3 regions of the Fusibacter sp. JL298sf-3 genome follow, and region 3 is predicted to be linked to each of the others. Evidence: predicted binding sites of a transcription regulator. Region 3 holds the regulator's gene; each other region holds the start of a gene.
What was found. Region 3 encodes Rex, which represses fermentation and respiration genes when NADH is low (regulators of the CRP and FNR family bind a similar motif). Its sites were predicted from a motif close to ATTGTTAANNNNTTAACAAT; they were not measured.
Positions count from the first base shown of each region.

Region 1 (4,234 bases), 1.6 Mb from region 3:
AGGATTATAGAATAGTTGCTGTCCTCATATATCCTTATTGGATCATTTGGTGCTACGTAATGAAGGCTGTGAAACTTATGCTTTCTTGCTCTTTCTAAATTTTTTTCCATATGAACTCTCCTGTCTTGTATATCCTTAAAAAATAAAGTACAATGATGCCAAACATCAATTCATGTAAAGTATGATATTAAGAGACTTATTTACATTAAAAGTGTAGTATAATTATACTTTTGTGTCAATGGTTATTTTTTGCTATTTTTGTGGTAGGAAATTGGAGGATCCAAATGAACAATTCATCTGTTGGGGAAAAAATAAGAGAACTTAGAAAAAGCAAAGGCTTTACACTTGCTCAAGTAGCTGGAGAGGCGTATACAAAGGGTTATATTAGTCAGGTAGAACTTGGAAGGGTAAATCCATCATTTAAGCTGCTATCACATATTGCAAATAAACTTGGTATTGAAGTAGAGCAGATAGTAAGTACTGAAAGAAATCTTGATTATCAGCTAGCTTTGATAGAGTATAAATATGCGAGTAAGAAATACGATGACGTTCTAGATATATGTAAGGATGTTGATGGTACTATTGATAATCCTACAATATCGAAGATAAAATTGTTTCAAGTGAAAGCGCTTCATTATATGGGGCATTATGAGGAATGCATCGATTTGGCGACAAAGATATCAGAAGCAGAACATAGTTGGAATAGCAATCATCGATTAGAGGCATATTCTTTCATCGCGGGTTCTCTTTTTGACAAAAAGCAGTATTCTGATGTTATTAAATTATATGATTTTGTGATAGAGTTTGCAGCTAAACGTCAGTTGAACCATTCTAAGTTATTGGCAAACATGTACTTAAATAAGGCCACTGCCTATCAGAACTTAGGGGATTACACTAGCGCAATAGCCATATATGATGAGGCAGTAACATTCGCAAGGGATCATGAATGCATGGAAACTATTGTTGATGCATATCTTCGATTAGGTTTTTGTCATTATAAGTGTGCTCATTATGAAATAGCAAAAAAGAATATTTTTAACAGTTTAAGAATTAACAAAGCATTGGATATTGAACGCCCTCAAGCCGAAGCTCTTATTGTATTGAGCTACATCATGTATAGCGAGAAGAACTATAAAGGGGCAATAGCACTGTCAGAAAAGGCATTGTTCCTGTTCAAGAAAAGTGAGAGTGCTCAGGGCATAGTAGAATGCTTGTTAGCACAAGCGAAGGCTTATATGGAGATAAATCAAAGTGAATCCGGTATGAAAGTATTGCATGAATGTGTAATAAATATCGAACGAAAAGGTTATGAATTAATAGAACGAGAACAGCTAAAACAAGTTGCAAGTACTTGCGCACAATTTGGATTACATCAAGAGGCAAGTAGAATTTTCTCAAGACTCGTTTAAGAGTCAATGTAAGCATTGCTATTTGCACATGCTTTCTAACGCACATACTCAAACTTCTCCCCCTCTGCTAAAATCATCTTAGAAATGAGGTGAATCCCAATAAAAGGTGAAGCTAATAAAGCGAAGTGGCCTGGAAAAGAGTCCGTAAATCTATCCTTCTTGTTGTCTAAAAAGCGACCGTGTTTTGAGCCGGTCGCTTGATTTGTGTTTCAGGTTATTTGTTGTTTTTAAGAGCGCTCTTTATGGTCTCTACGGCTGATTCTACTGAGGATGTATCGCCGAATATGGCAATCATAATCATGTTTTGCGGACAGCTTCCTCTGACGTCGAGCACTTTGACACCAACTGCTTTTTCTGCGATGTCTATGGCGCAAATCATATCGATCATGCGACCTTGTACCAGACCTATGGCATCTGTGTTTTCTACAGAGGTCATTGCTCCGGGTGCCGTGCGCTTTGCGATAACGTCCAAAGTGCCCGCCGTTGGAGATTTAATTATTTTAAAGTCCATGTGCCCCTCCTATTCTATAACATCCTGTGTACAGCTTAGAGCAATTCCCAAAGGTGTAACAAACATTGGGTTGTTGGGTTTGTGCGTCGTTATAGCCGTTTTCTTTTCGATGATGCCTTCAATACCTGCTAGACAACAAGTTCCGCCGACGAGAAAAAGTTCTTCAACGTGATGCCCGACAATATGCTGATTGACGATGGAAGCGACTTTCTCCACAACGGGTTTGAGGACAGGCAGCAGCTCTTTGTGATGTTTCGGGTCGCGTTTGTACACTTCGGCTTCCTTTACCGGCAGCTTGTAAGCGCCTGCCACAACAAGTGAAAAGTGTGTACCACCTGTGGGTTCGTCGGCAATGTACACGACTTTACCGTCTTTTAAAATTGAAATTCCCGTTGTACCGCCACCGATATCCACGACAGCGCCGTTTTGAATGTTCAAAACGTTGTTTGCAGCCGTGGGCTCGTCTAAAAGACAAGTGAGCTCAAAGCCCGCCGCTTGTACGACATTTTTAACTGCGCCGGAATCGACATTCTCTGTCCCAGGGGGTATCGCTGCAGCAGCGTATGTGAGTTCGGTTCCCAGTTTGGCTTCAATCTCTTCTTTTAACGCCCTGACAATGCGCACAGCGCCGATGTAGTCGACGACCATACCATCTCGCACGACATCTGCGTATCGGTAGGCACCGGCCACCGGCTCGTAATCTTCATTGAGTACCGCCAATACCACACAAGCAGTTCCGAGGTCCACGCCGGTATAGTACACAGCAGACTTTTCCAAAATAGGTTGTTCCACAACGGACTCAAACGTATTTATCAACTGATTACAGCTTTCGTAATTTGGTTTTTTCTTTGACATTTTTACCTCCAAGTAAAGTGCAAATCACATAGGTCAATTGGAGACTACTTCTAATGTATTGTCTCGTTGAGATTTAATTAAAAATGCCAGATAATCTGTATCCGTGCAAGGCAAACTATCGACGATAATGCAGGACATTGTCGAGAGATTTTAACGCTGCAATGATGTAGAGTAGATGAGCAGTTTTTTAATTGTGAACGATACAAGACACTAGGCTTGCGTTTAACAGTCAGTTCCCTAAGCCAACTGTTTACTCTTCCCCGCAGTCGAGTCGCAATGGCGTCGCCTGTTAGCAAAGCAGCCCTCTCCGCCTTCCCTATTGTGCGTGTTCAGACTTTGTCTTTTGCTTTCAAATAGTAAGCAGAATGAACAATCGAATGGTCTGTACAGTTCTTGTGTCGGCAGACTCTACATCGACACAAGCGCCGTCAAAAAACAAAGCCTTAATAAATTTTAACTTATAGTGGCCCCCTATTTCAACCGGTTTTTTTGAACCCATGCGATTTTTTGGCGCCCGTATGCATTTTATCATCTTTATTTCCAAAAGTCATAGAAAAGAATATCGTTCAATGTTAAACTGTTGGTACTTGTATTTTTACATAGAGATAACGCGACAACTCTTTTTATCACATCAATAGAAATCTAAGGAGGGATTGTGTATGGCAGTTGCCCTTATCGTCGACGAAGCAATGGAAAACCTACTGCGCCCTTCAGGGAGTATACACAAGGAAAAACACTATTGTCTCAAAATCAGTACTGCCTATATTAAGCGCCACTTTAAGGAGAAACTCTCTCTTGAAAAGGTGGCGGCACAGGTCTATATGACCCCAAAGTCTTTCAGTCACTTTTTCATAAGAGAAATGGGGTTTCCGTTTACCGAATACATTGTCAAATTACGTGTTGAACACGCTTGCCGACTACTTGAGACGACGCGGTATCCGGCGTATAAAATTTCTGCCGAGTGCGGTTACGCTGATCCGGCCTATTTTAATCGTGTCTTTTCAGCACAGATGAAAATGACGCCTCATACTTATCGCAAGAAAATGTTTACAAGGACAAATGGCTAGTGGCAGATACAAAAAACATGGAACGGCTTTGCGTGACTGTTCCATGTTTTTTATGTTGTGTTTATCGCACGATTTGTATATTTTGTGTTGCAAGCTGTTCGATTATTTTTTCTGCAACAGCATTGCATTCAGCTTTGTTGCATTTGAAGACCTCTTTACCGAATTGGTTCGTAAAAACCCTATGAATTTCTTCTGCTAAAGTATCACGTGTCACCTTATTGGCTCTAATAAATTCTTTTAACAGAGCCACTTCGTTCTCGTACTCGTCTGCCGGCGCATGTGGGAACATGTCAATTGGATCCCATTTGTCAATTTGTGTCTGTATCATATAAAAACTCGCTTTCTTGTGGGCAGTGTTCATTGCGTTTCACTCTAACAACTGTCACCTTTAA
Region 1 covers NZ_CM132608.1:357,746-361,979, forward strand. The annotation lists gene ACR6HW_RS01735 (GNAT family N-acetyltransferase) at 1-110, opposite strand, end outside; gene ACR6HW_RS01740 (helix-turn-helix domain-containing protein) at 285-1,409, shown strand; gene ACR6HW_RS01745 (BMC domain-containing protein) at 1,624-1,920, opposite strand; gene eutJ (ethanolamine utilization protein EutJ) at 1,930-2,775, opposite strand; gene ACR6HW_RS01755 (helix-turn-helix domain-containing protein) at 3,435-3,842, shown strand; gene ACR6HW_RS01760 (DUF1871 family protein) at 3,904-4,170, opposite strand.
Region 1: eutJ (ethanolamine utilization protein EutJ) is a predicted target of Rex. The motif match lies at 2,841-2,860, and genes of this name have one in related genera.

Region 2 (4,234 bases), 330 kb from region 3:
ACGTTGCCGCCGCCGATGACCACGACTTTTCCGGTGACGCCGGTGTCTTCGCCGAGGTTGAGTTTTCTGAGGAAGTCCACACCGCTGAACACGGCGTCTGCGTCTTCCCCTTCGATGCCCAGCGCTCTGCCGGACTGCGCGCCAATGGCGATGTAGAACGCGTCGAACCCTCTTTTTCTCAGGTCTTTAAGGGTCACGTCGACGCCCACTTCCACACCGGTTTCAAAAGTGACGCCCATCTCTCGAATGACGTCGATTTCCGCTTCGAGCACGTCTTTTTCAAGTCGGTAAGAGGGGATGCCCAGTGTGAGCATGCCGCCCATGCGCTTTTCTTTTTCGAAGATGGTCACATCGTAGCCGTCCAGTGCCAAGTCGTAGGCACAAGTGAGCCCCGATGGGCCAGAGCCGATAATGGCGATTTTCTTATCGCTGTAGTCGTGGCGCTTTTTAGGAATAAATCGCGTCCCTGTTTCAAGGTCTTTTTCGGCGATAAATTTCTTGATGTCGTCCACTGCCACGGCTTCGTCGATGTCGCCGCGGGTACAGTCTTCTTCGCACAGTCTCGGACAGATACGGCCGCAGACAGCAGGCAGTGGGTTGTGCTTTTTAATCAGTTCAAGGGCTTCGGTGTACTTGCCTTGAGACGCCAGTTTGACGTAGCCCTGTACCGGAATATGTGCCGGACACTTGGTGATACAAGGTGCCGTACCGGAATCGAGGGTATTTTTGCGGTTGACGCGGTAGTCGCTGTTCCACTTGTCTTCTTCCCACGCGCTGTTTCGCGGCGTCACTTTGGTCACGGTTTCGTCCAGCGGCGTCTTTGAACAGAGCTTTTGACCGAGGCGCAGAGCGTTGGTCGGACACACGTCTACACATTCGCCACAGGCGACGCACTTGCTCTCGTCCACCACCGACTTGTAGTTGGAACGCACGATGTCGTTGTTGAGGTACTCGTTGGCCAAACGCATGGCGTAGCAGCCGCAGCCGCAGCAGTTGCAGATGGCGTGTGTGTGTCCCGGTGAGTCGAGGTTGGGAATGGAGTGCATCAGGCCGTTGTCTTCCGCTCTGCGGATGATTTCGTAGGCTTCTTCCCTTGTGATTTCACGGCCTCTGCCGGTTTTAATATAGTATTCCGCCGCGTGGCCCAGCTGGATGCACATCTCTTCTTTTAAGTGACCGCAACCTTCGCCCATGGCCTCTCTCGACGTTCTGCACGAACAGTCGGATACAGAGAAGACGTCGGATTCTTCAAGGTGTTTTGAAAGTTCTTCGTAAGACGCTTTGCGCGAGTTGCCGTCGATGGAGCGTTCAATAGGTAAAACGCGCATCGGGCCGGCGCCGATGGGCATAATGCCGGCGGCCATAGGGCCCTTTTTGCTGCCGAAGTAGTAGAAGGCCTCAGCCACTTCCGGGTGCTTTGCCACCAGTTCTCTGTTGTTGTTAATCATCTCGAGGTGGCCCGGTACGAAGATGTCGTGCCAGTACATGTCCACGCCGTCGACAGTGTTCCAGAACGTCACCCCTGTCCACGCCAAGTGATCGAGGGCCTTTTTAACTTTGTTTAGCGGCTCCCCGGCGGCTTTGGCAATGGCCTCGGCGCTCATTTTTTCTCTAAACGCCACATGGAGGGCGATTTTTGCCTGATACGGTGTGAGAATCGGCTCCAGCGCGTAGTATTCCGGTCCGAATGGAATGGCCTCGCGGCTGCTGCCCGCTTTGGTTCTGCCGATTTTATTGGCAAGATCGAGAATTTCCTGACGGTAAGGTCTACCGTCGACATCTGCCCAATTCAGCGCAAAGTTAAAGCGCTCGGATTTGTTGAAGTTGGTTTTTTGTTGATTTTTAGCCATGGTTACCCCCGCCCCATTTGTTTTTTAATCCAGTTTGCCCAGACGTCTATGCCTTCGCCGGTCTTCGCTGAAATCGCAAAGATTTCAATGTCTGGGTTCAATTTGCGCACGCGCTTTTCCAGCAGCGGCATGTCGAAGTCAAAGTGCTCGATGGTGTCCACTTTGTTAATGAGCAGTGCGTCGACTTTTGCAAAGATCATCGGGTACTTCAGCGGCTTGTCGTCGCCTTCCGGTACGCTGAGTATGGCGATGTTCTTCATCGCGCCCGTGTCGTAGCCCACCGGACAGATGAGGTTGCCGATGTTTTCGAGAAACACCAGATCCAAATCGTCGATGCCCAGTTCGTCAATACCGGCACGAGTCATTGTAGCGTCCAAATGGCACAACCCGCCAGTGTGCATTTGAACCGCTTTTGCCCCTGCCGCTTGGACGGTCTTGGCGTCTACGTCGGAATCCACGTCGGCTTCGATGACGCCGACGGCCATGTCGCTTTTCAGCGCTTCAATGGTGCGCACCAAAGTCGTGGTCTTGCCGCTGCCCGGCGACGACATGACGTTGATTAAAAAGGCGTTCTTTTCGCGCAGTGCCGCTCGGCTTTCGTCGGCTACTTTTTTGTTGTCTTCATGAATGTTCTTTTGGATTGAAAAAATTTTGAGTTCACTCACACGGTCACCCCTCTCCTAAATACAAGAAACACTAGTGTCCTGTAGCGTTGAGATTTAATTAAAAATGTCAGATAGTCTGTATCAGTGCAAGGCAAAAGATCGACGACAATGCGGGACATTGTCGAGAGATTTTAACGCCGCAATGATGCAGAGTAGATGAGCAGTTTTTTTAATTATGAACGCTACAGGACACTAGCATATACCCTCTATAGAAACAGCCCGTACGGCATGGTCGCCGTCAAAAAGGATTTAAAAAGCCCCAATCGTCGACTGTTTTTATCAATAAGTTTTATTCGGCGGCCTTCGCGATGACAAACAGCCCGCCGGCAACTGACTTTGTGGATTTTTTTACAGGGCAGAACCACTTCTCAACTTGAAAAATCGGTTCTGTTACGGTGATTATAACAAGCCGATTTTTCAGTGGCAACAGACGCCAACAGGTAAATTTAAGCCCCTTTTTACTTTGGCAAAGTGTTTACAAGTGTACGCATTGATAAACATTGGGAAAACGTGCGATTTCTTTGCGTTTTGGTCACAAACTGTTAACAGAAAGCTAAAGTAAAATAATTTTTTCACAAACGTTCTCATGTTGTGGAAATGCAGTATCCATGTTAAACTTTTCATAAAGTTAGGCACGCGAAAGGGGGGCGCCGTGAACCGAGAACAGAAGTTTAAAATTATCGCCGAAGGCCAGAAATTTGGCGTCTCGGAGACTTGTCGTCAGTACGGGATTTCGAGGACGCTTTACTACCGTTGGTTGAACCGCTACAAGTCCGGCGGTATCGAGGGACTCGACCCCGTCAAAAAGCAGTTTACGCCGGTGAATAAGACGGGTCGAGACGCGGTGGAGAGCATTTTAACGCTTGTGAAGATTTACCCGAAACGCGGGCCTAGAGAGCTGAAATTCTTGCTGGAGGAGTTCGGGTGTCACATGAGCGAATCGGCAGTTTACAATGTGTTAAAGCGCCACAATTTGTCCACGAGAGATCGGCGCCTAAAGTTTTCGAGAAAGAAACCACCTGCTGCCCGTGCGCCGCTGCCCGATTTCGGCACAATGGCCAGTGGGGAATGCTGGCTCTTTTGGGCGACGCCGTACGGCAAGTTTGAAACATCCGGCACAATTTACGAGTACACGATTTTCGACTGTAAGAGCAAAATCGCCTGCTCCAGACTCTATCAGGAGCTGTCGTTTGAGAACTTCGAGGACTTGCTCACTGCTGTGGCCATGCCGGTTGCGCAAGGCCTCGATTTCAATATTAAACACCTGTGCTTTTTTGAAGACGACCAGCGGAACAAGCAGGCTTTTTTAGACGGCGTACAGAAAACGCTTCAGGCGGGGGGCTACGACAGCGCCATCCACTTGTTGAAAGACGCCGACGTACCGAAGGGCGTCGGGCAACTCCGCGAGGGCTACACCCGCTACTGTCTGACATTTTTAATGCCCTTTGTGCAGTCGGGGATGGCGTTTGCGGGGCTGAAGATGCTTTTGCAAAAACATATTCGCGATTACAACCTGCACCATGTGTTCGACTACGATGGGCAGATGTGTTCGCCACTGGAATACCATATGAACGCCACAGGTAGCGACATGATTTTGCCGCTCTGGGCGTATATCGACCGTTTGTACTAAGGGGGGTTACATGCGTGTAGCGATTATAGGGGCCGGGTTCAGCGGAATGCTCGCCGCGTACCTGCTTGAAAAAAAGGGCGTTGAAGTGA
Region 2 covers NZ_CM132608.1:2,317,740-2,321,973, forward strand. The annotation lists gene ACR6HW_RS11025 (FAD-dependent oxidoreductase) at 1-1,850, opposite strand, end outside; gene hypB (hydrogenase nickel incorporation protein HypB) at 1,853-2,515, opposite strand; gene ACR6HW_RS11035 (helix-turn-helix domain-containing protein) at 3,168-4,145, shown strand; gene ACR6HW_RS11040 (FAD-dependent oxidoreductase) at 4,156-4,234, shown strand, end outside.
Region 2: hypB (hydrogenase nickel incorporation protein HypB) is a predicted target of Rex. The motif match lies at 2,562-2,581, and genes of this name have one in related genera.

Region 3 (4,234 bases):
TCGCCGACGCCCACTGTGAAAGACAAATCTTCCAAGATGGTGTCGATGCCGTAGGTTTTGCAGATGCCCGTACAAGATAATGCAATCATGGTCTACTTCCTTTTCTAGAGTTATCAGATTCATTATACATGATACACTGGTAGAATGAAAGCGCGTGACAAAAGAGGACAGGAAATGTCAAGAAGTAGCTCACAAACTGTCTTATACTAAATCTAGAGGAGGTCGTTATGGCATTGATAGCGGATATGCAAAAATCGGTGGCGTTTATGGAAGCGCATCTGTTGGACGGGATTACTTATGAAGAGGTGGCGGCGCATCTATGTCTATCGCCGTATCATTTTCACCGGATGTTCAAGCTGACCACGGGAACCACGCCGTCTGTCTACATGCGCAATAGGCGTCTGTCTTTGGCCGGTGAACACCTGACACATAGCGACGATTCTATTATAGAAGTCGCCTTTCGTTATGGCTACGAGTGTCCTGAAAGTTTTTCTAGGGCATTTGCGCGGTTTCACGGCATGACGCCGCTTAAAGCCAAGCGTACTGGGGCACCGCTCAAATCTTATAACCGCCTCGTCTTAAAAATGATTTTAGAAGGAGGACAACTGTTGGATTACAGAGTAGAAAAGCGCGCTGCATTTGACGTGCTGTGCAAAGTACGCGCGTTTAATCAGGAAGAGACGTCAAAGGCATCCAATCGAGACATACCGGATTTTTGGACGGCGTGCCAAAACGACGGCACTTTTGAGGCGTTCAGTTCAGACGGCGGGGTATACGGCCTCTGCAGTGCCACGGAGCATGCCAGTCAGTTTTTCGATTACGGCATCGGCAAAGTATACACCGGTGGCGCTGTGCCGGAGGGGTACCGAGTTTGGAGCGTTCCAGAGGCGCTGTGGGCGGTTTTCCCGTGTGTTGGTGACGACGGTGCGTGTATCGGCGCTATGTGGGAACGCATTTTTAAAGAATTTCTGCCGGGATCGACCTATGAAATGGCGCCGGGAACGGATTTTGAATACTACGGCGCCTCAGAGTGCTTCTGCGAGATTTGGATTCCTGTTCTATTGAAAGAATAGCTGAAAAACAGTGCTTTCGAGCGCTGTTTTTTTGTGTGTATAATAGACAGGCCGCTTTTTTTCTAAAATATTAAGAAAATTTTAAAGAAAAAAATAACGAGGTCTCGGTGACCAACGGGGGCTGAAGTTGCGTTAAAAGGTTGTTAGTTGGGCATTTATTGGGTATAATCAACTCTAAGACGATAATTGGTGCGAAAAAAGATTGTTATTTATTTGACAACCTTTAGTAAAAAATGGTACAATATACGAATAAGGCTTAAAGAACGATGAGGTGAGTAATGAAAGAAAAAAACATATCAGTAGCAGTTATTAGGAGATTGCCAAAATACCATCGGTATTTGAAAGACCTCCTCGACAAAGATATTAAACGTATATCTTCAAAGGAATTGAGTAAATTAATAGGATTTACAGCATCGCAAATTCGTCAGGACCTCAATAACTTCGGCGGTTTCGGACAACAGGGGTACGGCTACAACGTCGACGACCTCTATACGGAAATCGGGAAAATCCTAGGTTTGACACGCGAATACAACGTTGCCATTGTCGGAGCGGGAAATATGGGACAGGCACTGGCCAACTATTCGAGTTTCAGCAGATTGGGCTTTCATTTAAAAGCGATGTTCGACATCAACCCCAAATTGGTTGGGCTTAACATCAACGGTGTTCAAGTTTACGACATCGACGAGTTCAATACCTATGTTGAAGAAAACAACATTGAAATCGTCTACATCTGTACGAGCCGTGCGGGCGCTCAAGATGTGGCAGACCGCATTCAAAAGACGAACATTAAGGCGATTTGGAATTTTGCGCCAATCGACTTAAAAGTACGCGAAGACATTGTTGTGGAAAATGTCCATTTGATAGATAATCTGTTAACACTTTCATATTTCTTAAAAGAAAAAGAATAATTCTATCAAAACCACTGCATAATTACGCTCTTTGCATGTTAAAAAAAAGATAAAGAAAATGCGGGACTGGGCATGACCTAGTCTCGTTTTTTTGATAAAATATTCTCTAGGGATTGTAACACATTAAACTTAGGGAGGTACAACATGAAAAGAGAAGTGGTTATTGTCAGTGCTGTTCGTACGGCCATCGGTGCTTTTGGCGGCAGTTTAAAAGGGGTAACCCCTGCAAACTTAGGCACCACAGTTATCAAAGGTGCGCTGGACAAAGTCGGCCTTTCACCTGAAGCGGTTGACGAAGTGCTCTTCGGTTCTGTTCTACAAGCCGGCTACGGCCAAGGCATTGCGAGACAGTGCTGGGTTGGCGCAGGTTACCCGGAATCGGTGCCGTGTACAACGGTGAACATGATTTGCGGTTCCGGTCTTAAAACAGTTTCCATGGCGGTTCAATCGATTCTCGCCGGCGACAACGACGTGGTGGTCGCAGGTGGTACTGAGAACATGAGCATGGCGCCTTATTTGATTAAATCCGGCAGATGGGGCCAGCGCATGGGGAACGGCGAACTGTACGACGTGATGGTGATGGACGGCCTTTGGGAAGCTTTCAACAACTATCACATGGGGATAACAGCTGAAAACATTGCAGAAAAATGGGGTATTACAAGAGAGGCACAGGACGGATTGGCGTACCTGTCTCAGTCGCGTGCGTTTAAGGCGCGTGAATCCGGTCGATTTGACGACGAAATCGTACCGGTGACGATTCCTCAGAGAAAAGGGGACCCTATTGTTTTCGATAAAGACGAGTACATCAAGGAGACGACAGAAGAAAAACTGGCGAAATTGAGACCGGCGTTTAAGAAGGACGGCACGGTAACGGCGGGCAATGCGTCCGGCATTAACGACGGCGCTTCTTGTGTCGTCGTGATGACGAAGGAAAAGGCCGACGCCCTCGGGTTGAAGCCGCTATGCTCAGTGGTGGGCTACGCTTCTGCAGGTGTCGATCCAAAGATTATGGGCATCGGTCCCGTACCGGCAAGTCGAAAGGCGCTTGAAAAATCGGGCCTTTCGGTTTCGGACCTCGACCTCGTTGAAGCCAATGAGGCGTTTGCCGCACAGGCGCTTGCCGTATCAAAAGAGCTCGGTCTCGACCAAGAAAAAGTCAATGTCAACGGCGGCGCAATTGCCCTCGGACACCCAATCGGTGCGTCGGGCAATCGAATTTTGGTCACATTGATTCACGAACTGGTTAAGCGCGAGGGCACTTACGGTTTGGCGACGCTGTGTATCGGCGGCGGTATGGGCGAAGCGGTAATTGTAAAGCGCGCAGAATAAAAGGCGTTTTAGAAAGGACAGTCGATGGCGAATTACACAAATGAAATCGGCCGGATTTTAGACCGATTCCACACAAAACTTTTGATGCAAGACAAGTCGGGCTTTTTTAAAAGGGACTTGGGCTTTAAAATCAGTTTGATGGAAATGCTTATGATTAAGCGCATTGGTGAACAAGAACCCATTCGACTCAACGAACTCATCGACTCGCTGGAAGTGGACCGAAATCTCGTGACCACGACATGCAAGCGCCTGATGATGCTTAAATTGCTCATCAAGCGTCAGGACGAGACCGACGGCAGGGGGCAATGCCTTGAACTGACGTCGGCGGGGCGCGTGGTATATGAGAAAATCGTCCGCGAGCAAAGCAAGGAGTTGGCGTTTGTCCTCGGCGACATCAGCATCAACGAAGAGAAAGCGATTTTGAAATTCGTCAGTAAGTTGGTTCAATACCATACTGAAAAGTACGAAGTCAACAAATAAATACGCGTGGAGGGCTTGACAAGGGGGTCTCCACTGCGTATAATCAGTAAAGTTAAAAAAATATGCAAATCGCCTTTACGGCGGAGTGTTGAACATCCACTTGAAAAAAACTCAAGGTGGGTGTTCTTTTTTTGTGAAAAATTAACGCGTTAGGGGAGAGAGTACCATGGAAAAGAAACAATTTAATCGCTATCTGTTGGCATTGACATTGCCCATCATTATTCAAAATCTTATTACAACGGCGTTGAATCTCCTCGACACGATGATGATCGGTCGAATCGGAGAAGTGCAGCTTGCCGCCGTGGGGCTTGCCAATCAATTTTATTTTCTTTACACGCTGTTTATCTTCGGCGTCGCCGGGGGCAGCGGTGTTTTAATCGCCCAGCTTTGGGGCAATAAGGACCAGCGCTCTATTAAAAAGGTGCTCGGGCGCTCGCTCATCTC
Region 3 covers NZ_CM132608.1:1,985,603-1,989,836, reverse strand. The annotation lists gene ACR6HW_RS09495 (ABC-F family ATP-binding cassette domain-containing protein) at 1-89, opposite strand, end outside; gene ACR6HW_RS09490 (AraC family transcriptional regulator) at 228-1,073, shown strand; gene ACR6HW_RS09485 (redox-sensing transcriptional repressor Rex) at 1,352-1,981, shown strand; gene ACR6HW_RS09480 (acetyl-CoA C-acetyltransferase) at 2,126-3,310, shown strand; gene ACR6HW_RS09475 (MarR family winged helix-turn-helix transcriptional regulator) at 3,335-3,790, shown strand; gene ACR6HW_RS09470 (MATE family efflux transporter) at 3,957-4,234, shown strand, end outside.